DNA from 3 places in the Rheinheimera marina genome. Region 3 is predicted to be linked to each of the others. Evidence: predicted binding sites of a transcription regulator. Region 3 holds the regulator's gene; each other region holds the start of a gene.
The links. Region 3 encodes sigma-54, which starts transcription at its own class of promoters, with help from an activator protein. Its sites were predicted from a motif close to TGGCANGNTNCNTGCTT; they were not measured.
Positions count from the first base shown of each region.

Region 1 (7,795 bases), 190 kb from region 3:
AAAAAATACGATACTGTTCACTAAAATAACGACTGACGCCAAGCAGCGTCAAGCATATTCAGCCGTTTGCCTCTTTTTTCAGGCAAAGTTGGCAAATACCATGGGCTTCTATAGTTTGCCGTTGAATTAAAAAGCCTTTTTCAGACGCCAGCCGATGGAACTCTTGCTGCAGTGGTGTGGAGTGCAATTCTTCCACATGGTTACAGCGATCGCAGATCAATAATTGCGCCGGGTGATGCTCTTCAAAATGATGACACAGCAAAAACGCATTGCTGGATTCAATCTTATGGATAAAGCCTTGTTCGGTCAGAAAGTCCAGTGCCCGGTAGATGGTCGCCGGTTTGGCGGCAGGTTCTGTTAATTTGAGCTGATCCAGCAATTCATAGGCACCAATACCACCATGAGTGCCTGCCAACAAACGGAACACCTTTTCGCGAATGCTGGTAAAACGGGCGCCATTCACTTCACAGATATGGCGGGCCCGGCTGACGAGAGACTCAATCGACATAACAGACTCCATAAAAACCTGTGGCAGTGTAACACAGATGACTGCTGATGCCAGAGCCCTGCTGCTGTGGGTTGCAGCGGCACTGTTCAGTAACACTTCATCACATCAAGTAAACAATGTTCACTCCTGGCCGCACGGCAGTTTTATACCATAGCGATGATGCAAAGGAGCGAATTATGGCTATTCCAAAGATTATTCATTATGTCTGGGTAGGTGACGGCGAAAAGCCTGAATTGGTCGAGCGCTGCATTGCCAGCTGGCGGCGTTATGCCCCGGACTACCAGTTGGTTGAATGGAATAACGAAAAATTTCACCAGACTGACAACCAGTATGCCCGTCAGGCTTTTGCCGCCAATAAGTGGGCCTTTGTTTCCGACTACCTGCGCCTCTATGCCCTGGCGACTCAGGGTGGTTTTTACCTGGATACCGACCTGGAACTGACCGGCGATCTGGAGCCATTCCGTCAACACCAGTTTGTTACAGGCTATGAGCGCTTTAAAAACCGCTACGCGCCGCTTACCGCCTTGATGGGCGCTGAAGCAGGGCATTCAATGATCAGCGATATGCTGGCTATGTACCAACAGCGTTCATTTATCCGCAGCGACGGCTCTTTTGATTTAACGCCCAATACCGGCTTGATTGCCCAACACTTTGCTCAAAAGTTTGGCCTGCAGCCACCTTATCAGGGCGCGAACCCGACGCAGCTGGAACCAGGCGCCGTCATTTACCCCAGCCATTACTTCTGCACTCCGGAAGCTGGCTTGCCAAACTATGCTATTCACCACTTCAATGGCTCCTGGTTTCCGGAATACGAGCGCAAGCCGCTGTTCAGTATGACTGGATACAGCCTGGCGTTATTGAAGCGGAACAAAGTCAGATCCGGTCAGCTGCCGTTACTGCACGGGGAGCATCTGGTGGCCTGCTGGCGATTGTTTAAGCGCTACAGTCTATTGCTGGCTAGTCAGCACAGCTGAAACTTTTGTGAAAATCGGCTAGAATCGCCGCCCTGCTGTCCCCATCGGGGCCGCAGTGATAGTGAATGATACGAGCCGACTGATGACCAATACACCAAAGCCCATTTCCCACCGTTTCTCCGTTGCACCCATGCTGGACTGGACAGACAAACATTGCCGTTATTTTCACCGGCTGTTGTCGCAGCATGCTGTGCTCTATACCGAGATGGTGACCACAGGTGCCATTATTTATGGCCAGGGAGATTACCTGGGTTTCAACGAAGAAGAGCACCCGTTGGTGGTGCAATTGGGTGGATCCGACCCGGCGGATATGGCGCGTTGTGCCAAATTGTCGGAGCAGCGTGGCTATGACGCCATTAATATCAATGTTGGTTGTCCGTCAGACCGGGTTCAGAACGGTATGTTTGGCGCCTGCCTGATGGCGAAACCGCAGCTGGTTGCCGACTGCGTGAAAGCCATGTCGGATGTGGTGGATATTCCGGTCACGGTGAAAAGCCGGATTGGCATTGACGAGCTCGACAGTTACCAGTTTCTGGTCGACTTTATCGGTACCATCAGTGAAGCCGGTTGTCAGCAGTTTATTGTGCATGCCCGTAAAGCCTGGCTTAGCGGGTTAAGCCCGAAAGAAAACCGCGAAATTCCACCACTGGATTACCCGCGTGTGTACCAGTTAAAGCAGGACTTTCCGCAGCTGGATATCAGTATTAATGGCGGTGTAAAAACGGTAGACGACTGTCTGACTCATTTGCAACATGTAGATGGGGTGATGGTAGGGCGTGAGGTTTACACCAACCCGTTATTGCTGGCAGAAATTGACCATGCGGTTTATCAAGACAGTCGGGCTATTCCATCACCACATGAAGTCGTAGAGCTGATGATCCCTTATATCGAGCGGCAAATGGCGCAAGGTGCGCGGTTCTGGCACATTGCCCGGCATATGTTGGGCCTGTTTCAGGGCGTACCAGGTGCCCGCTTATGGCGCCGTCATTTAAGTGAAGTGGGCCACTTGTCAGAGAGCGGACCGCAAGTGTTGCTGGATGCTTTGGCCAAAGTGCCGAACAGATAACTAAAAAGTGGTGAATTTCACCACTTTTTTTATGCCTCAGTTTTTCTATCGGTACGCAGTATTTTCAGTTATTTGTAAGTTGTTGTTTTTTAAGTGATTAAAATTATTTTCAGTTTGGCACAGCAATTGAAATACCTGATTGTCCTTAACCCAATGGAGAATCATGATGAAAACTTTAATTGCTGCTGCTGTATTGTCTGTTTCTGCTCTGGCTGCGCCAGCTCAGGCTACTCAAGTCGATTTAGCAACCTTCACCGACTTTAGCGTGAAAGCACTGACAGCCGATTTTATTGCCAGACAAATTACCGACATCAAATATTCAGTATTGATGCAAGCTGAACAAAGCCTGGCTGAGCTAACTGCGGCTGCTACGCCACAGCAAAACGAACAGCAGGTTAGTGAAAAAGCGCCGGTGGTCAAAATTATCGACCAAACCGGAGACTAATGGATGCTGATACTTACTGTCTGGTTGTTAGGGCTGTTTTTATTGCCAGTCGCCAGTGTCGGAGTGATCTCCTTGTTGTGGCACTGGCTCAGCCATCCGCTTAAACTTCCCTCGGTAACCCGGTCTTAGCAGTACCGGGTTTTTTATTGCCGCTTCTCCTCTAAACGTTCTGTTACGTCCTCTTCTGTTCTGCAGCAAGCTTCATCTTTAAAGGCCTTGATCAAGACGATTTCCTCGCGCAAAGTCCGCCGAACCTACTCAATTTAGCCCGTTTTTATTTTTGACTAAAAAGTGGTCAAATTTACTTTTGTTCGATATCTGGCCATGCATTTTTCAAAGCCGACACAGAATCACGTATTTGTAAGTTATTAAAATTAAACAAAAATAAATAATTATCAGATCTGGCACAAGAGTTGAATTGTATAGATATCAGTAAATTACTGATGACTAAACCGACTAACTTGAGGAGAGATAAAATGGAAATGGTTGCATTCGCTGTGGTGATGGCTTGGTTAAGTGTTGTGGCTGTTTGGGCTTACGACGAGTGTTAATAAGTTAACGACTGCAGGCAAATACGATGACATTGGTAATGCTTAACATTGCGGTCGTCTGGGCTCTGGCAGCTGTAATGTGGTATCTGGACCAGAAGGTCAGGCAACGGACCGGGGAGTAAGACAAATGAAAACAATCAATGATGGCTCGTGGTTTATCAACAAAGCACGCAGGAAAATTGCTGGGGTTTGTGCTGGTTTTGCCAGTTATTATGACCAACCTGTTTGGTTAGTCAGAGCTCTGGTAGTGCTGCTGGCGCTGTGTTTTCCAGTGGCTGTGCTGGTAGCTTATGTAGCGGCCGCGGTGTTTTTGCCGGCTCGCTGGGTAATTTAACATGATGTGCGGTACAGCAGGTGGCTGTGGCCACCTGCCAAATACATTAACGCTTGCGGGCTGTAAGCCGGATCCATTCTTCTTTTACCGCAACAGGGTCAAAGTCGAATTCAGCCTGATAGGCAGCAATCACTGACTCTGCCTGGCTTTCCAGAATACCGGATAATGCAAGTAAACCTCCGCTGCGTACATAAGCACTGATAATAGTGCTCAGTTCCGCCAAAGGCCCCGCCAGAATATTTGCCACCACCACATCAGCCTGCAGACTTGGCTGGTCTTTTGGTAAGTACAGCTCAATTTGTCCTGCAACACCATTGCGCTCAGCATTGGCTTTGCTGGCTTCGATGGCCTGAGGGTCGATATCAATACCAATCACCCGGGCAGCGCCCAGCTTCAGTGCGGCTATGCCTAAAATGCCGGAGCCGCAGCCAAAGTCGACCACAGTGCTCTGGCTTAAGTCCTGTGCGTCCAGCCATTCCATACAAAGCGCTGTTGTCGGGTGGGTGCCGGTACCAAAGGCCAGGCCCGGGTCCAGCATTACATTGACCGCAGCCGGGTCTGGAATATCACGCCAGCTTGGGCAGACCCACAGCCGTTTGCCAAACTGGATCGGGTGGAAGTTGTCCATCCATTCGCGTTCCCAGTCTTTGTCTTCCAACTGCTCCAGTTTGTACTGCACACCTTGTTTAAAAATGGCGGCTTGTTCCAGCTGGCGGATCACTTTGGGCATCGGGTGTTCAGCGTCAAACAGACCCACTACAACCGTATTGGTCCAGTACAGCACTTCACCAGGCATAGGTTCGTAAATCGGGGTGTCTGCAGCGTCAACAAAACTGACGGCCTGGGCTCCCCAGCTCATCAGCATGTCGCTGACCTGTTCAGCTTGTTTTTCTGTGCTGTGCACACGAAGTTGGATCCAAGGCATACAAAAACTCGTTCAGCGGTAAAAGCAGGGGGAGAATTGTAGCAATAAAAAAGGAGGCAGAGCATATTTTAATTCTGCTCTGCCCCCTGTGTGCCCTATTACTTCAGGCCGAGTTTATGTTCTAAATAGTGGATATTGGTGCCACCTTTATTGAAATTCTCGTCGTTCATAATCAGCTTATGCAGCTCGATATTGGTCTTGATACCACCGACCACCAGCTCGCTCAGTGCGTTGCGCATGCGGGCTAACGCAATGTCACGGTTCTCACCGTAGGTGATCAGCTTGCCGACCATTGAATCGTAGTTCGGCGGTACTGTGTAATCGGCGTAGATGTGTGAATCCCAACGCACACCGTTGCCACCTGGTGGGTGGAAGCGGGTGATGGTGCCAGGCGACGGGATAAAGGTCTTGGCATCTTCAGCGTTGATCCGGCATTCCACTGCGGCGCCGCGGATCACTACATCACTTTGTTTTAAACGCAGTTTCTCGCCGGCAGCAACACGCAGTTGCTCTTTGATCAGATCCACACCAGTGATCATTTCTGTCACCGGGTGTTCAACCTGAATACGGGTGTTCATTTCAATGAAGTAGAACTCGCCGTTTTCATACAGGAACTCGAAGGTACCCGCACCGCGGTAATTCAGATCAATACAGGCCTGCACACAACGGCCACCGATAAAGTCACGTTGCTGTTGGGTAATACCCGGAGCCGGCGCTTCTTCCACCACTTTCTGGTGGCGACGTTGCATAGAACAGTCACGTTCACCTAAGTGGATCGCATTGCCCTGGCCATCGGCCAGTACCTGAATTTCGATGTGACGTGGGTTTTCCAGGAATTTCTCCATATACACCATGTCATTGCCGAATGCGGCTTTGGCTTCTGCCTTGGTCATCTCAATAGACGACACCAGCTCTTCTTCGGCACGCACCACCCGCATACCACGGCCACCACCGCCACCCGCGGCTTTGACAATGATCGGGTAGCCAATGCGCTTCGCAATGGTTTTGTTGGTTTCCGGGTCGTCACCAACTGCACCGTCTGAACCTGGTACACAAGGCACACCAGCTTTCTTCATCGCTTCAATGGCAGATACCTTGTCACCCATCAGGCTGATGGATTCAGGGCGTGGGCCGATAAAAATCAGGCCACTTTCTTCCACTTGTTGCGCGAAGTCTGCACGCTCTGCCAGAAAGCCGTAGCCTGGGTGAATCGCTTGGGCGTTGGTCACTTCTGCGGCAGCAATCAATGCCGGAATGTTCAGGTAACTTTGTGGTGAAGGTGCTGGGCCGATGCAAATGGTTTCGTCGGCCAGCAACACGTGTTTCAGGTTGCGATCGACAGTCGAATGCACCGCCACCGTTTTAATACCGAGTTCTTTACAGGCGCGTAAGATACGCAGCGCTATTTCTCCCCGGTTGGCGATCAGGACTTTTTCTAGCATGAGACTGCCTTCTGTTATTCGATCACGAACAGTGGCTGGTCAAACTCAACCGGCTCGCCGTTTTCGACCAGGATTTGCGTCACAGTTCCCGCTTTGTCAGCCTGGATCTGGTTCATCATTTTCATTGCTTCAACGATACACAGGGTATCGCCGACTTTGACGCTCTGGCCTACTTCCACAAAAGATTTGGCTGTTGGAGAAGCGGCGCGGTAGAAGGTACCGACCATAGGTGAACGCATCTGATAACCAGTGATGGCTGGTTTTGCTGCTTCAGCCGGGGCTGCAGCGGCGGCTACAGGGGCTGCAACAGGGGCAGGAGCTGCAGCATATTGAACCGGAGCGTACTGCTGCACAGGGCCGTTGCGGCTGATACGAACGGACTCTTCACCTTCGGTGATTTCCAGTTCGTTAATACCTGATTCTTCCAGCAGTTCGATCAATTTTTTAATTTTTCTGATATCCATGACATGAGTGCCTGTAATAGTAGTGGATAGTTAAATGGTTGATTTTGTTGATAACTGCGATACAGCTGCTTGCAAAGCAAACTGGTAACCCATGGCGCCAAAACCACAGATCACCCCTTTGGCTATATCGGATAAATACGAATGCGCCCGGAAGGCTTCGCGGGCATGTACATTGGACAAATGCACTTCAATAAAAGGGATAGCGACACTGAGCAGCGCATCACGAAGTGCAATACTGGTATGAGTGAAAGCGCCCGGGTTGATCAGAATGTAATCCTGCTCGCCCATCGCCTGGTGAATTGCATCGATCAGCTCATGCTCGGCATTGGATTGCAGGTGGCACAACTCGACATTGACGCTGGCAGCCTGTTCTGTCAGTTGGCTGACAATCTGGGCCAGAGTCTGGGAACCATAGATCTGAGGCTCACGTTTTCCGAGCATGTTCAAATTTGGGCCATTGAGCAGCAAAATCTTTAATTTTGACGCCATAATACGCGAAGTTCCCCAAAAATTCTTATTGTGCAGTTTATCCTGCCAGAGTAGCTGTACAATTGCATCTTTTTTAAGCAGTGACCGGGTGGTCCTGCAGTTTTGCGCCTTATTATAGTGAAATCGTTGCAAATGGCAGCAAAATACTGGTCTTATCAGCAGAGCGGAACTTTTTTGGCTGGTTTTGGACGATGGCAGCTAAAAGAGCGCAAAGCCAGTACAGAACTGACTTTGCTTCAGACCAACACCCAGATTATTGGTTCAGTATTGCGGTTAAATGACGCTGAAAATCTGCAGGTCCCATAAAGCCGGTGACCCGGGATTGGGTCAGTTCCTGGCCATTTTTGTCAAAAAGCAGCAGGGTAGGCAGGCCAATCACCTGAAAATGATCCAGCACTTGCTGATCAATCTCGTTGGCTTCTGTCACGTCGATTTTCAGCAGCACAAACTGGTTCATCAGGGTTTTTACCTCAGCGTCAGCAAAGGTAATGTGTTCAAATTCTTTGCAGGCCACACACCACTCGGCAAACAAATCCACCAGCACAGGTTTGCCTTGCTGTGATGCTTGTTGGACGGCCTGCTGCAACTCTTCTAGCG
Region 1 covers NZ_JBHSGB010000010.1:221,874-229,668, forward strand. The annotation lists gene ACFO3I_RS10695 (transcriptional repressor) at 59-508, opposite strand; gene ACFO3I_RS10700 (glycosyltransferase family 32 protein) at 625-1,482, shown strand; gene dusA (tRNA dihydrouridine(20/20a) synthase DusA) at 1,565-2,548, shown strand; gene ACFO3I_RS10710 (hypothetical protein) at 2,715-2,993, shown strand; gene ACFO3I_RS10715 (hypothetical protein) at 2,997-3,122, shown strand; gene ACFO3I_RS10720 (PspC domain-containing protein) at 3,672-3,878, shown strand; gene prmA (50S ribosomal protein L11 methyltransferase) at 3,925-4,803, opposite strand; gene accC (acetyl-CoA carboxylase biotin carboxylase subunit) at 4,902-6,245, opposite strand; gene accB (acetyl-CoA carboxylase biotin carboxyl carrier protein) at 6,260-6,709, opposite strand; gene aroQ (type II 3-dehydroquinate dehydratase) at 6,740-7,198, opposite strand; gene ACFO3I_RS10745 (protein-disulfide reductase DsbD) at 7,452-7,795, opposite strand, start outside.
Region 1: a site for sigma-54 is predicted at 3,572-3,588, ahead of ACFO3I_RS10720 (PspC domain-containing protein). Genes of this name have one in related genera too.

Region 2 (7,795 bases), on a different contig from region 3:
GGCCATTATTTAGGGTTGAGCGTCGGGCTGGCCAGGTCGCCAACCTGCACATTTGCCAGATATGCACCATTGCTTGATTCAGCCCAGGCGGTCTGGTTGGTTAACTCGGTAATTTTCAGTTTCAACTCACTGATGGTGATTTGATCCTGCCATTTCCCGGTACTGTCTTTGTGCTGACGACGGTAGAGCAGGGTAAATTCATCCCCAAGTTTCAGACCTTGTGCACTGCCAAGGTTTAACATCAACCGTTCAGGCTCGACCACGACGACTTGAGCCTGCACGGATTCACAACGCAAAACTTCTTCGATGTCCTGAGCCGCTGCGTTTAGCACCCGTTCAATCGACTTCCCGTAATCAGTCCGCCAAAAACGCTGACCGTTTGGGCTTATCACTGTTCTGTCCTGAAAGTCCCAAATGGCAGATGTCTGGTAAGTCTGGCTAAACAGTTGCTTTTGCTCTTGGATATCAACAAGTTCTAACTCAAGACGGTAGAAGCGCTCCCTTTCAGCGTCTGACCAGAAACTCCAGTTGGTGCCGATTCTTTCTCCGAGCGATACATCTTCCAGCCGCGCTTTTAATAAGTAAGGGCTGCCGTACTGGCGTTGTAACGCCTGACGTTCCTGATAGCTGAGTTCAGGCTGGCGAATGATTTGTGGCAGCAATTTGCCGTTACTGGAATGCGAAAACTCCTGCAGCTTTTGCATAAATACTTTGGTGCTGCTGGTGCCGATTTCATACAGTTGCCCCGTGACCGCCTGTTCCGGATGAGTCAGTTGAAAAGGGCTTATCATCAGTGTCTTTTTCAACCGAACATTGCTGCACTGCTTTTGATCAGGGAAGATGTCAGCCCTTACAGTGACCAGGATATAGCCGTCTTCTTCGGTTTCCGAAATGATCTGCACATTCTGCACTTCGCCATGCGTTTGCAAAAACAACGTTTCCTGAGTCAATAAACCGTCAGTTACTTGCTGAACGCTGCGAACTGAAGCTCCTGCATAAAGCAAAGCTTTGCGGACGGCATCCTGCAAGGCTTCTGCCCGGGCGTCAGAGCGCTCAGTACCGCGGATCACCGCCTGACCAGTCGCCTCATACCAATCCGCCAGCACAGGCGCTGACATCAGGCAAAGTAGCGGAACCACAAGAGTTGATTGACGCATAATGCACCTCAATACATGAATAACGGGTATAAGCAAAAGCCGTGCCGTTCATTGAATTAATAACAAATCTGGCAACTGGGCATAGAAACTGCATTAGACCAGAGAGAAACTTAAGTGGCGTAATGCGCTTATCATCAGTCGAGGTAAAAGGGATGAAAAAAAGTTCCTGTGTATTTGCAGTAATGCTGAGCCTGTTATCAGGTTGCAGTCTGGTCGCTGATCGCCATATTGAATGGGAAACCGTTGAGCCAGGCAGTTTTCCTGTGCTTAAAGCTGTTGGTTATGCGCCAATGAGTCAACAACCTGGATCGAATGACCAGGAGCGTATGTTACTGGCGATGAAAGCATCCAAGCTTGAAGCCTATCGTGAGCTGGCTGAGCAGGTGTATGGCCAGCGAATTAACGCTGAAGCCAATATGCAGCAAGTGCTGATTGGCGATGACCAGCTAAACGCCTCCGTCAGTGGCATTATTCGTGGTGCCAGGGTCGTGAAGACTTATCCTGTCGGCGATATTTATGCAACTGAGCTGGAATTAGATTTTAAGCAGGTGTACGAACTGTATTTGAACAGTCAGCCAACCCGACGGATTAAAAACGTGAAGTATTACTAGACTGAGCGAGTACAACGGAGCGGATGGGGTCAGGCTTTGATGCCTGGCCCCTTATCGTTGATGGCTGGTTTGCCTTTCGCCGTGTAGGTTAAACCTGAGCGGCCCCGGCTTTGCAATAATTCAGATTTAAGGCGCGCGATGACCAGCTGGCTTTGTTCCACCACTTGCTGATTTACCCGCGTTTGTTGCTGGCATTCGCCCATCAGTTGCTGTAGCTCTGCAACCTGTTCAATAAACCACTTCTGAGTTTTCAAGTCCGACAGTTCATCTGCCTGGCTCAGTTGTTGGTCCAGCTCTGCGACTTTGTCCGCACATTGCTGTTTCTCTGGCAGCAACTGCTCCAGCTGGTCAATCTGCCGTTCACTTAATACAGAATATTCTTTTTTCAAAAGAGACAGGAGCAACTCGAGTTGCTCCTGTTGATTGGAAAGGAGGTGACGGATGGTATCGTTCATTTTTTACCGAAAAAATCTGACTCAAACTGAACAATGCGTCGTGCAAGCTGCTCAATATTGATTTTGTATTTACCGTCGGCAATGTCTTGCTTAATCCGGTCGACTTTTTCCTGGTCGATACCTGAACTGTTTTTCGCTTTATCCGACGCCTTGCTGAACTGCTGCGCCTGAGACGTCAGGGACACAGAATCCTGCTTCTGCGTAGCAACGCCTGTTGTCGCTTGCTGTTGCGTCGCCTGCTGCTGTACAACCTGCTGTTTTTGCAGGTTTTGTTGCTCAGTCTTATCCGCCTTTACTTGGGGCGTAGCTGGCAAGCCTGTGTTTACGTTAATTGCCATTTCGATACCTCATCACCTGGTCTCCGGTTCCATACACGGTTTAACGGCGGCGACTTTAAAAACTTTAGGGCATTCTACAACTTTATTGCTACTTTTTTAACCGCCACCACTTCAGCGAACACCGTTTTCTGCGTTTGTCTGTTGGTGACTGCAACTTGTTGGCCCAGGATTGCATCTTGCTGCGCTATGCCGCGGGTCTGAACTTCTAGTGTGCCATGGCTGCTGACTATTGTAACCAGATCCCCTTTACATACAAGGCAGAGATCTTGTTGTGTAATCGCCTGACCAGCAGAGAGACTACGTTTCACCCGGGCTCCGACTATGCTGGCCGGGTCGCTAACCAATGCGCCTCTGGACAAGCGGACTTCAGTTTCCGCTTGTTCCAGCATATCGGCTGCAATCACGGAACCTGCAGAAATATTTTGCCTGCTGCTGACCGCCAAAACAGTTTGCGCAATTTTGGCACTCAAATAGAGCTGCCATCTGGGTGATTCGCAACTCAGCTGCAAGGTGGAGGTCTGGCCGTTGCCAATTCGTTTCCACTGCAATTCCTGGCTACAGCTCTTCAGTCCAAGCCGGCTATCCAGCGGCGTCACTTCGATTTTGTCCGAGCTGCTGGTCTGCGTTTGCAACCATTGTCTGGCAAGCTCGGTGAGCTGTGCCGGACTGTAGTTTTCTGCCAGTGCAAGCGGAGAAAACAACAGTAAAAACGGCAACAGCTTGCCGCTGCGGCGGAAAAAATTATCGTACATTTTCATAGGCTTTCGGCTATGCTTTATCTGCAAAGGGTTATAACATACTTAAGTATGTCAATTTTCAGTCATTTTTCTGGAAAATCACCAGTTCTGATACCTCAAAGCAAGAATCAGGCCTGATTGTTTATTCCGACTCATCTTCGGACCTTTGGGAGTGCTTTATGGCCGGTATTCTGGATTCAGTCAATCAACGCACACAGCTGGTTGGGCAAAACCGGTTGGAGCTTTTGATGTTTCGACTGAATGGCCGCCAGCGTTTTGGCATCAATGTATTCAAAGTCAGGGAAGTTCTGCAGTGCCCTCCGCTGACCGCTATCCCGAAACGCAATAAGTATGTCAAAGGCATAGCCCATATTCGAGGCCAGACCATATCCGTGATTGATTTGAGTCTGGCCACTGGCGGGCGTGCCATCGAGAATACCAAAGACTGCTTTATTATCATCGCGGAATACAACAGGTCTGTGCAGGGATTTTTGGTTGCTTCAGTTGATCGAATTATCAACATGAACTGGGAATCCATTATGCCACCGCCGAAAGGGACCAGTGGTAAGCAAAGTTACCTGACTGCAGTGACCGAAATTGACAATGAGCTGGTCGAAATTATCGATGTTGAAAAAATTCTTGAAGAAATCTCTCCGTCGCCAACCACCATCAGCAGCCATGTGGTCACTGAAAGCATCAGCGCCGATTTAGGGGATCGTATTATTCTGATTGCTGATGATTCCGCGGTCGCCCGCAACCAGGTGAAACGTGCGCTGGAATCCTTAGGCGTCCAGATGCATCTGGTGAAAAATGGCCGTGAAGCCTTAACTTTTCTGCAGGACATTGCCGCCCAGTGTCAGAATTCAGTCACAGAAAAAGTTGGACTGCTGATTTCCGATATTGAAATGCCAGAAATGGATGGGTATACCCTTACCGCTGAAATCCGCATCGACAGCCGTCTGAAACCTCTGCATGTGATTTTGCATACCTCGCTCAGTGGCGTGTTTAATCAGCAGATGGTGCAGAAAGTAGGGGCGGATGACTTTATTGCTAAATTCAATCCAGATGAATTAGCTGAATCTGTTCGTAAGTGGTTGCACACAGACTAGGGGCATTATGCAGGCAGCAAATAAAGATCTGCAGGACAGTGAGTACCGCTTATTCCGGGATTTCCTCGAGCAGCAATGCGGTATCGTACTGGGCGACAATAAACAATACCTGGTGAAAAGCCGCCTGGCGCCTTTGATGCAGCGCTTCGGCCTGGCGTCTTTGTCTGAGCTGCTGAATAAAACACTGAGCCCATTTGAGCGCCAGTTGCGTTCTGCGGTGATTGACGCAATGACGACCAATGAAACCTTGTGGTTCCGTGACAACTACCCTTATGAACTGCTAAAGAAACAAATTCTGCCTGAATTCGAAAAAGAACAGAAAAGCGTCAAAATCTGGTCGGCGGCCAGCTCGTCCGGTCAGGAGCCATATTCCATCTCAATGACCGCGCTGGAATATCAGCAAACCCGGCCGGGCGCTTTTCCTGGCGGCGTAACAGTACTTGGCACGGATATCTCCAATGCGATGCTGGAGCATTGCCAACGCGCTGAGTACGATGGCCTGGCGCTGTCTCGTGGATTATCGCCTGAACGTCGCACGAAGTTTTTTGAAGACAGCGGCCATGGCATGATGCGGCTAAAAGATGCCGTTCGCCGTAACGTTTCTTTCCGCCACCTGAACCTGCTCGACAGTTACACCTTGCTTGGACGCTTCGATATTATTTTTTGCCGCAACGTACTGATTTATTTTTCGCCGGACGTGAAAGCAAAAATTATCCGCCAGTTTGCCCAAGTGCTGAACCCGCGTGGTTACTTGTTTCTTGGGGCCTCTGAGTCATTATCCAGTCTGAATAACGACTTCGAAATGCTGCGTTGTAATCCAGGTATTATCTACCGCAAGAAAAACTGACACATCACTTGGCCCGAGTTTTGCTTACTGTTTTGCATCAGTGGAAACAGCAGGTGAGAAAGCTATGGCCATCAGTTTCGAAAATGCCTTTGGCGTGCATCCGGATGCTTTATTGGTCCGGGACCAGCGCTCGTCTTTATTGGCGGAAAACATCGCCAATGCGGACACGCCTGGCTACAAAGCCAGGGATTTAGATTTCCAGTCCGCCTTAGAAGGGGCAAAAGCCCGACAGAGTGGTGAACTGGGCCGCACGGATCCGCGCCATTTCGAAATTTCCACCGCCAGTCGCCGTGCTGAAGCCGCTTACAGGGTGCCGAACCAGACGGACACTGGTGACGGCAACTCAGTGGATATCCATGAAGAGCGTAATGCATTTACTCGCAATGCCATGGAATACCAGACCACACTTAATTTTCTGAATAGTCGGATCAATGGCCTGAAAAAAGCCATCACCGGAGGACAGCAATAATGAGCATGTACAACGTCTTTGATATTGCAGGCAGCGGTATGGCTGCCCAGCAGGTCCGGTTAAATACCACGGCCAGTAATATGGCCAACGCCAACAGCGTCAGCAGCAGCTTAGGGGAAACCTATCGTGCCCGCCATCCAGTGTTTGCCACTGCGTTGGAAGAAGCGCTGAATGGCGAAGAGGTAGGAACGGCCAAAGTGCAGGTGGTGGGTATTGTGGAATCGGACGCGCCACTAAACGTTGAGTATGCACCGCATCACCCAATGGCTGATGACAAAGGTTACATCTACAAACCAAACGTCAACATTATGGAAGAGATGGCCGACATGATTTCGGCATCCCGCTCCTATGAAGCCAATGTGCAGGTTGCGGATGCGGCTAAACAAATGGTCAGTCGTACCTTGATGTTAGGTCAGCGCTAAGCAAGGAGTAGAGCATGAGTAGCGTAAACAACAGCGGCATCAGCGATCTGTATTGGAATACCGATACCAGTACCACCACCACAGACAATGGCAATGGTGCTTTAACCCAATCAGACTTTTTCGCTTTGCTGACCCAGCAGCTGGCTTATCAGGATCCGACCAAGCCGGTCGAAAACGATCAAATGATTGCCCAGATGACCAACTTCACGATGGCTGATGGTATAGCGCAGCTGAATACCAACTTTGCTGATTTTGCCACCAGTATGAATTCCAGCCAGGCGCTGCAGGCTTCGTCACTGGTCGGTCAATACGTATTGGTTGAATCCGACACCATGGTCTACAGCGGTGAGGACGACTTAGTGGTTGCCAGCGCCAATTTCCCGTCAGCGGCGACCAACGTCAATGTCAAAATTAAAGATGAAAACGGCGTTGTAGTGCGTTCTGTATCTATCCCTTCGGCGGACGCAGGCCGACTGCAATTGCCTTGGGATGGAACCACGGACACCCAAGCTGTGGATGAAAATGGCGACCCGAAAGTGGATGAGAAAGGAAACCCGGTGATGGAACTGGCAAAAGCCGGTACCTACACCATTTCTATTGAAGCGACCATTGCCGGCAAGAATGAAGCCATTGAAACCGGCGTCTACGCCCCGGTGTCCAGCGTCAGCCTGGGCAATGGCACCACCACAGGACTCGTGCTGAATGTATTTGGCCAGGGACAGAAAAAACTGTCTGACATTATTGAAATTGCGACCTAATTTGGACCCAGAGTTGAGGTGACATTATGAGTTTTAATATCGCGTTAAGCGGCCTTGCCGCAGCTCAAAAAGATATCGATACAACAGCGAACAACATTGCCAACGTCAATACCACAGGCTTCAAAGAGTCGCGGGCGGAATTTGCCGACGTGTATGCTGCGTCTGTATTTACGTCCAATAAGACAAAAGTGGGGGATGGTGCTACCACGACCAAAGTGGCGCAGCAGTTTTCTCAGGGCTCGCTGAAATTTACCAATAACTCGCTGGACCTTGCGATCACCGGAGACGGCTTTTTTGCCTTGTCTCCTGAAATTGGTTCACGTGAATTAAGTTACACCAGAGCTGGCGCATTTAAGCTGGATAAAAGCAGCTATATTACCGACAACAATGGTAACTTTCTGCAAGGCTACCCTGTTGACCCTGCGACTGGGGATACAACGTCAGTCAGTTTAAGTACAACCTATCCAATTCAAATCCCTTCTACCGCTGGTGCGCCTAGAGCCTCCAGCAATGTATATGTGACCATGAACCTGGATGCCCGTCAAACCAACCCGACTGTGCCTTTTGATCCAACAGATTCAGCCTCTTACAATGCGACGACTTCAACCACTATCTACGACAGTTTGGGTGAGCCTCATGTGCTGACAATGTACTTCCGGCGCAATGACCCAGCAGCTCCAGCCGCCCCGACCAATGAGTGGCAGGTTTATGTGGTGATGGATGATAACGATGCGGTACCAGCAGCCGCTTCTGGCGGTGCATTGGCACCAAATGCAGCTATTGGTCCTGTGACCTTAGATTTTGATGCAAATGGCTTGCCTGAGGTTTCGCCATTTCCAAATGTGGTCTTAACAGCCGCAGGTTTGAATGACCCTGCAAACAGCTATCTGAC
Region 2 covers NZ_JBHSGB010000017.1:402,926-410,720, reverse strand. The annotation lists tRNA gene ACFO3I_RS18265 (tRNA-Arg) at 1-5, shown strand, start outside; gene ACFO3I_RS18260 (flagellar assembly protein T N-terminal domain-containing protein) at 6-1,157, opposite strand; gene ACFO3I_RS18255 (LPP20 family lipoprotein) at 1,310-1,768, shown strand; gene flgN (flagellar export chaperone FlgN) at 1,798-2,223, opposite strand; gene flgM (flagellar biosynthesis anti-sigma factor FlgM) at 2,220-2,561, opposite strand; gene flgA (flagellar basal body P-ring formation chaperone FlgA) at 2,636-3,319, opposite strand; gene ACFO3I_RS18235 (chemotaxis protein CheV) at 3,478-4,407, shown strand; gene ACFO3I_RS18230 (CheR family methyltransferase) at 4,415-5,254, shown strand; gene flgB (flagellar basal body rod protein FlgB) at 5,319-5,723, shown strand; gene flgC (flagellar basal body rod protein FlgC) at 5,723-6,145, shown strand; gene ACFO3I_RS18215 (flagellar hook assembly protein FlgD) at 6,160-6,903, shown strand; gene flgE (flagellar hook protein FlgE) at 6,930-7,795, shown strand, end outside.
Region 2: a site for sigma-54 is predicted at 3,418-3,434, ahead of flgA (flagellar basal body P-ring formation chaperone FlgA). Genes of this name have one in related genera too.

Region 3 (7,795 bases):
ACCATCCGCTTCGCCTTGCAGGAATTGCTGCACCAAAGGAGACGGATGCTGCCGCAATTGTTCTGGCGTGCCTTCACCAATAATACTTTGCTCAGCGACCACATAGACATAGTCAGCGATGCTCATTACCTCTGTAACGTCGTGCGACACCACGACAGAAGTCAGGCCCAGTGCATTGTTAAGTGAACGGATTAACCGGACTATCACACCCATCGAAATCGGATCCTGCCCGGCAAAAGGTTCGTCGTACATAATCAGCTGAGGATCAAGTGCAATGGCACGAGCCAGCGCCGCGCGTCGGGCCATACCGCCAGACAGTTCAGCCGGCATTAAATCGCGCGCCCCTCTTAAACCGACCGCTTCGAGCTTCATCAATACCATTAAGCGGATCAATTGCTCAGGTAATTTAGTGTGCTCACGAATTGGAAAGGCCACGTTGTCGTAAACCGACATATCGCTGAACAAAGCACCGCTTTGAAACAACATGCCCATTTTCTGCCGGGCTTTGTACAAGTCTTTACGATTTAACTGAGGAATATCCAGGCCATTGATCAGAATCTGGCCTTGTTCAGGCTTCAGCTGGCCGCCAATCAGTCGCAATAAAGTAGTTTTACCTATACCGCTAGGCCCCATAATGGCCGTCACTTTGCCGCGCTGAAATTGCATATTCAGGTCGTTATAAATGACTCTGTCACCACGTTTAAAGGTAAGGTGCTGAATATCTACCAGAATATCTGACACAAAGTTCCTCTTTAAAGTCTGATGCAGCCTTAGCCAAAAGCGGCGCGCACTATACAGCTGCTGCCGTAACGCATCAAGCAAAGCGGCGAAAACCCTGACCGGTATTGTAAAGGGTTTTAGCTGTCAAAGGTTTACAAAAATTCGTAACAACACTTTGCTAAAACCGAATATTCCGCTGCCACGCCCTTGAATCTTTTGCATTTGAGCCAGATTCATCCGAAAATACCGTCACTTAAGGGCTCGCAGTCTGACCAGACTTAACTGAATGCCGGCTTAACATCAGCGCTATGTGCCTGATTTACAGAAGGTCAGCTGGGTGCACTGCTTACTAGGTCTGAATTATGAATATTGATTTTCGTCAGCACGCGCTGCAGGTACTGAGTATTGAAGCGGAAGCTGTGGCTCAGTTATCCCAGTACATTGATTCCCGCTTTAATGAGGCCTGCACTTTAATATTTCAAGGGGCTGGCCGTGTTGTTGTGTTAGGCATGGGAAAGTCCGGCCATATCGCCAATAAAATAGCCGCCACCCTAGCCTCCACCGGCACCCCTGCATTTTTTGTTCATCCGGCCGAAGCCAGTCATGGCGACCTTGGTATGATCATAGACGGTGACATAGTGTTGGCCATTTCTAACTCAGGCGAAACCAGCGAAGTGATCAGTCTGATCCCAGTGTTAAAACGTCGTGGCATTAAAATGATAGCGATGACGGGTCGGCCTGAATCCACCTTAGCAACACTGGCCGATGTGCATCTCTGTGTCAAAGTGGAAAAAGAAGCCTGCCCACTGGGGCTGGCTCCTACGGCGAGCACTACGGCCACCCTGGCCATGGGTGATGCCTTGGCAGTCGCCTTGTTGGACGCCCGCGGTTTTTCTGCCGATGACTTTGCGTTGTCGCACCCGGGCGGTAGCTTGGGTAAACGTCTGCTGTTGCGGCTGGACGACATTATGCACAAAGGCGAGGCCTTGCCCTGTGTGCATCAGAGCGTTAGCCTGAAAGAGGCCCTGTTGGAAATTTCCCGTAAAGGATTGGGCATGACCTGCATTGCCGATGACCAGGGCCGCCTGGCAGGTTTGTTCACTGATGGTGATTTACGGCGGGTACTCGACCTGAACATCGATATTCATCAGGCCAAAATAGAGCAACTGATGACGAAAAATTGCATCACAGCCAATGCACAGATGTTAGCAGCCGAAGGCTTAAAAATTATGGAACAGCGTAAAATTAATGGCCTGATCGTGGTCGATGAAAACCGCCATCCGGTAGGAGCGCTGAATATGCATGATTTATTAAAAGCCGGAGTTCTGTAATGCAGCGTCCGTTATTTCAACAGATGTACCAGCCCGTGACTGACGCGTTATGGCAGAAAGCTGCCTCAATCCGGTTGCTGATTTGTGATGTGGATGGCGTGTTCTCCGACGGCCGCATTTACTTAGGCAATGACGGCGAAGAGCTGAAAGCCTTCCATACCCGTGACGGTTACGGCGTCAAAGCATTGCGTCAGTCGGGTATTGAGGTAGCAATCATTACCGGCCGGCGTTCCGCTATTGTCGAGCAACGGATGAAATCGCTGACCGTGCCTTATATCTACCAGGGCCAGGAAGATAAAATGGCTGCCTTTGCCGAACTTAAGCAACAGCTCAAACTCGAAACAACACAAATTGCCTTTATTGGCGACGACCTGGCAGACTGGCAAGTTATGCAGCATTGCGGCCTTGCCGTTGCCGTACAGGATGCTCACCCTTATCTGGCGTTAAATGCCCATTACCGTACAGTGAAAGCCGGCGGCTTTGGTGCGGTGCGGGAACTTGCTGATTTGCTGCTGTGCAGCCGGGGTAAGTTCGCCGAATTTTCCGGAAGCAGTTCATGATTAAACAATTTTTATGGTGGCTACTGGTCGCGGTTGGCGCTGCAGTGATGTTCAGTCTGCTGATGCAACAACAGGAACCGCAAGTGCAACAGGCTCAGGAAAACCAACCGGATTTCATTGCGACCAACATGACCCGTTTTGTGTATGACCAGGAAGGTCATTTGTCGGATTTAATCCGGGCGCAGCGAATGGAGCATTTTGAGCGCTTTGGCTTTATTCAGTTTGAATACCCCATTTACACCCTGTACCAGCAAAAAGCCGCCATGTGGCAAGTGACAAGTGAACAGGCCGTGCTTTATCCTGATGATAAACTGATCCTGGAACGCCGGGTCGAACTGCGCAGCATGTCGCCGGATTCCCTGTTTACCCGCATCGAAACGCCTGCGGTGGAGCTTTTGCTTGCTGACAACCAGCTGCAATCCACCGAACAAGTCCGCATCTTCGGACATGGCTTTCAGATTTCCGGCAAAGGCATGCAGGCTGATTTAAACCAGCAGTTGATTGAACTGAAACAGCACACAAAAACGGTGTATTACAATGAAGATAACTAAGGTTCTGGCCTTGCTGCTGTGCACGGCAGCACTGGCATCGCAGGCCGCTCAGGACGACTACAAAAAGGAAATCCAGGTCGGTTCTGACCGTCAGTTCGGTTCGCTGAAAGACAAAGTGATGACCTTTGTAGACAACGTCAAGGTGCAGCAAGGCAGCTTACTGATTGAAGCCGACAAACTGGAGGTGATTGCCACCGAGGGTAAAGGCAAAGAAGTCTTTATTGCCAGCGGTAACCCGGCACACTACTCACAAGAGTTTGAGCAAGGCAAAAAAATTATCGCCAAAGCCAAAGAAATCAAATACGACGTGGGCGCTGCCCTGCTGATCCTGATCGGTGAAGCCGAGCTGAGTCAGGCCGGAAGCATGGTTCAGGGCTCGGTCATTCGTTACAACCTGGTCAAACAGGAATTGGCCGCTGAAGCCGATGGCAAAAAATCAGAACGTGTGACGACCGTATTTACGCCGGAAGGAAAACAGGATCAATGAAGTTAATTGCCGCTCACCTGGCTAAAAGCTACAAAGGCCGCCAGGTAGTGAAAGACGTCAGCCTCGAAGTGAAAGCCGGTCAGATTGTCGGTTTGCTCGGGCCAAACGGCGCCGGAAAAACCACTACTTTTTATATGATTGTTGGCCTGGTCCCTTCTGACAAAGGCAGCATCACTCTGGATGGCAAAGACATCACCTTTGACCCTATCCATGCCCGCGCGCGTCTGGGCATTGGCTATCTGCCTCAGGAGAGCTCGATTTTCCGCAAACTGACGGTCTACGACAACTTGCTGGCCATTTTGCAGCACCGCAAAGACCTGACCGAAGAGCAACGGGAAGAAAAAGCCGACGCCTTGCTGGATGAGTTCCATATCGGCCATATCCGGAATAGCCTCGGCATGAGCTTGTCTGGTGGTGAACGCCGGAGGGTAGAAATTGCGCGGGCGTTGGCGGCAGACCCGGCTTTTATCCTGTTGGATGAACCTTTTGCTGGCGTTGATCCCATTTCAGTGTTAGATATAAAAAAAATCATCCAACATTTATGCCAACGTGGCATAGGAGTCCTGATCACCGACCATAACGTACGCGAAACCCTGGATGTGTGTGAGCTGGCCTATATCGTCAGCCACGGCGAACTGATTGCCGCCGGAACTCCGCAGGAAGTGCTGGCAAACCAGCAGGTACGGGATGTGTATTTAGGTGAACAATTCAGGCTGTAAGTAACAGATATCCGTTAATGGATTGCCCGGAGCAGATCGGAAGTACATGAAACCTTCTTTGCAACTTCGCATTGGCCAGCAACTTACGATGACGCCACAGCTGCAGCAGGCGATAAAACTGCTGCAGCTGTCCAGTATCGAATTGCAGCAGGAAATTCAGGAAGCGCTGGATGCGAACCCCCTGCTAGAGTCCGATGACGAATTTGAACAGTACCAGCCCCCAGCCAAAGATAATAACGGCGATGAATTTAATCAGGGCGCAGAATCATCTCAGACTGATGACAGTTTTGAGCCTGAAGTGCCAGACAGCAGTGAGGCCATGACCGAACAGAACATCGCTGAAGACCTACCGCTGGACAGCCACTGGGATGATTTAGTCAGTGCAGCGCCTGTCGCCAATAACAACTTCAATGGCGACGAAGACACGGTGTATCAGGGCGAAACCTCAGAGACCCTGCAGGATTATCTGCGTTGGCAAATGCAGTTGACGCCGTTTTCAGAAACTGATCGCACCATCGCCGAAATCATTATCGAAGCCATCGACGACAACGGCTTGCTAACCATTGATGTCGACGAGATCCTCGAAGCATTGGGCCAACCCGATGTCGAAGCTGACGAAGTTGAAGCCGTAATCAAGCGTATCCAGCTGTTTGACCCGGTCGGAGTGGGAGCCCGCAGTATTCAGGAGTGTTTGCTGGTGCAACTGCGCCAATTTGATCCGAATACGCCTTATCTGAAAGAAACCCAACAAATTATTCGGGATTACACCGACTTTTTAGCCAACCGTGATTTCCGTTCTTTGATGCGCGTGACTAAACTCAAAGAAGAGGAATTAAAAGAAGTGATGCGGCTGATCCACAGCCTGAACCCACGACCTGGGGCAGATGTGATCAGGCAAGAGCAAAGCTACATAGTTCCTGATGTGTCAGTCGCAAAAATCAAAGGACGCTGGGTGGTTGAACTAAATCCGGATGCAATGCCGAAAATTCGTATCAATGAGCAGTATGCGGCCATGTCACGGCAGGCGCGTAATGCATCGGATGGGCAGTTCATCCGTTCCCACCTGCAGGAAGCAAAGTGGTTTTTAAAAAGCCTGGAGAGTCGCAACGAAACCTTACTCAAAGTCGCCAACTGCATTGTTCAGCAGCAACAGGCTTTTTTTGAGCATGGCGAAGAAGCGATGAAACCCATGGTACTCAATGACGTTGCTGAAATGGTGAGCATGCATGAATCCACCATTTCACGGGTCACGACTCAAAAGTACATGCACACACCTCGAGGAATATTTGAACTTAAGTTCTTTTTCTCCAGTCATGTAAGTACAGAGAGCGGCGGTGAATGTTCATCCACCGCTATCCGCGCCTTTATTAAGAAATTGGTGGCGGCGGAAAATCCGGCCAAGCCGTTAAGTGACAGCCGGATGGCAGAAATCCTGTCTGAACAGGGCATCAACGTAGCGCGGCGTACTATCGCCAAGTACCGTGAAGCCATGTTTATTCCACCGTCTAATCAGCGCAAGAGCTTGATTTAAAAGCTCGCATAAGAAGGAAGAGTCTATGCAAATCAACTTAACTGGTCGTCATGTTGAAATCACTGAAGCATTAAGAGAGTACGTTGGCAGCAAATTTTCCAAGCTTGAAAGGCATTTTGATCATATTAACAATGTACATGTCGTGCTGAACGTGGAAAAATTAAAGCAGATTGCAGAGGCTAAATTACACCTCAATGGTGGTGAAGTGTTTGCGGTGTCGGAAGACGAAAATATGTACGCGGCGATTGACCAGCTTATCGATAAACTGGATCGCCAAGTGATTAAACATAAAGAGAAAATTTCTCGTCATTGATCCTAAACTTATGAACCTTAGCTCAATGTTATCGGAGGACTGCACTAAGAGTGCGGTCCTTTTTAACAGTAAAAAACGAATTTTGGAATACATTGCCGAACTGGCGCATCAGCATCTGCCTCAGATCCCTGAATACAGTATTCTGGAAGCCTTAATGACCCGGGAAAAACTCGGCTCTACAGGTATAGGCGGTGGTATCGCGATCCCACACGGCAAACTCAAAGATGTCAGCAGCCCGCTGCTGGTGTTTGTGGTGAGTCAGGATCCGATCCAGTTTGATGCGATCGACAATCAGGCGGTGGATATTTTCTGCGCCATTCTGATCCCGGAAAACCAATGCCAGACGCACTTGTCCACCCTGTCCGGTATAGCCCGAATGTTAAGCCAGAAAGATTTCACCAAAAAAATCCGTCACAGTCCGGATGATCAGGCACTGTATCAGTTACTTCTTTGCGGCGCGGAGCAGGTTCAGGACAAATGAAACTTTTAGTGGTCAGCGGACGATCAGGCTCAGGAAAATCAGTAGCGCTGCGGGTAATGGAAGACCTGGGGTATTATTGTGTTGATAATATTCCGGTGAATTTATTACCGACTCTGGCCACCTCCGTCATGGGCCAATACGAGAGGGTCGCCGTTAGTATTGACGTGCGTAACTTGCCGCAGAACCAGGATGAGCTGACCGATATTCTCTGTTACCTGCCGAATAAAGTTGACCTGACCATTTTGTACCTGGACGCCGATCACACCTGTCTGATTAAGCGTTTCAGTGAAACCCGCCGTTTGCATCCTTTGTCGCATCAGGCGATGTCACTGGATGAAGCCATCCAGCGCGAGCAGCAACTGCTGGATCCTATTTCCAGCCGGGCTGACCTCTACATAGACACCACAGAGCTCAATGTACATCAGCTGGCTGAACAACTTAGAGAACGAATTCTGGGCTTGAAAACCGGCCGTCTGGTGATCTTATTCGAGTCCTTTGGGTTTAAATACGGCATTCCAAAGGATGCAGATTACGTATTTGACGCGCGCTTTTTACCCAACCCACACTGGCAATCGGAGCTGAAAATACTGACAGGTCTGGACCAACCGGTGAAAGAATATCTGGCCGCCCAGTCCGACGTTGCCCGTTATATCTGGCAAATCAATCAATTTATTGCCACCTGGCTGCCGCAGCTGGAACGCAATAACCGCAGTTATCTGACCATTGCCATCGGCTGCACCGGCGGTCAGCACCGCTCTGTGTATATTGCCGAGGCGCTGGCAGAGAGTTATCGCTTACAACGCGATGATGTGCAAATTCGTCATCGGGAACTGGTGAGGCATCATGGACGATAAACTGAGGCAGACTGTCACTATCGTCAACCAACTGGGGTTACACGCCCGTGCAGCCACTAAACTGGTGCAGCTGTGTCGTCAGTTTGATGCCCGGATCGAACTGCAACAAGAGGGTAAAAATGCCGACGCCAGCAGTGTGTTGGCGTTATTGATGCTGGCCAGCAGCAAAGGCAAAACACTCGAAGTTTGCACCAGTGGCGCCCAGGCTGAAGCCGCCTTAAGCGCTGTCGTGTCCCTGATTGAAAACG
Region 3 covers NZ_JBHSGB010000010.1:30,029-37,823, reverse strand. The annotation lists gene ACFO3I_RS09825 (ATP-binding cassette domain-containing protein) at 1-741, opposite strand, end outside; gene ACFO3I_RS09820 (KpsF/GutQ family sugar-phosphate isomerase) at 1,083-2,051, shown strand; gene kdsC (3-deoxy-manno-octulosonate-8-phosphatase KdsC) at 2,051-2,611, shown strand; gene lptC (LPS export ABC transporter periplasmic protein LptC) at 2,608-3,162, shown strand; gene lptA (lipopolysaccharide transport periplasmic protein LptA) at 3,149-3,649, shown strand; gene lptB (LPS export ABC transporter ATP-binding protein) at 3,646-4,368, shown strand; gene ACFO3I_RS09795 (RNA polymerase factor sigma-54) at 4,415-5,899, shown strand; gene hpf (ribosome hibernation promoting factor) at 5,925-6,212, shown strand; gene ptsN (PTS IIA-like nitrogen regulatory protein PtsN) at 6,223-6,693, shown strand; gene rapZ (RNase adapter RapZ) at 6,690-7,547, shown strand; gene ACFO3I_RS09775 (HPr family phosphocarrier protein) at 7,537-7,795, shown strand, end outside.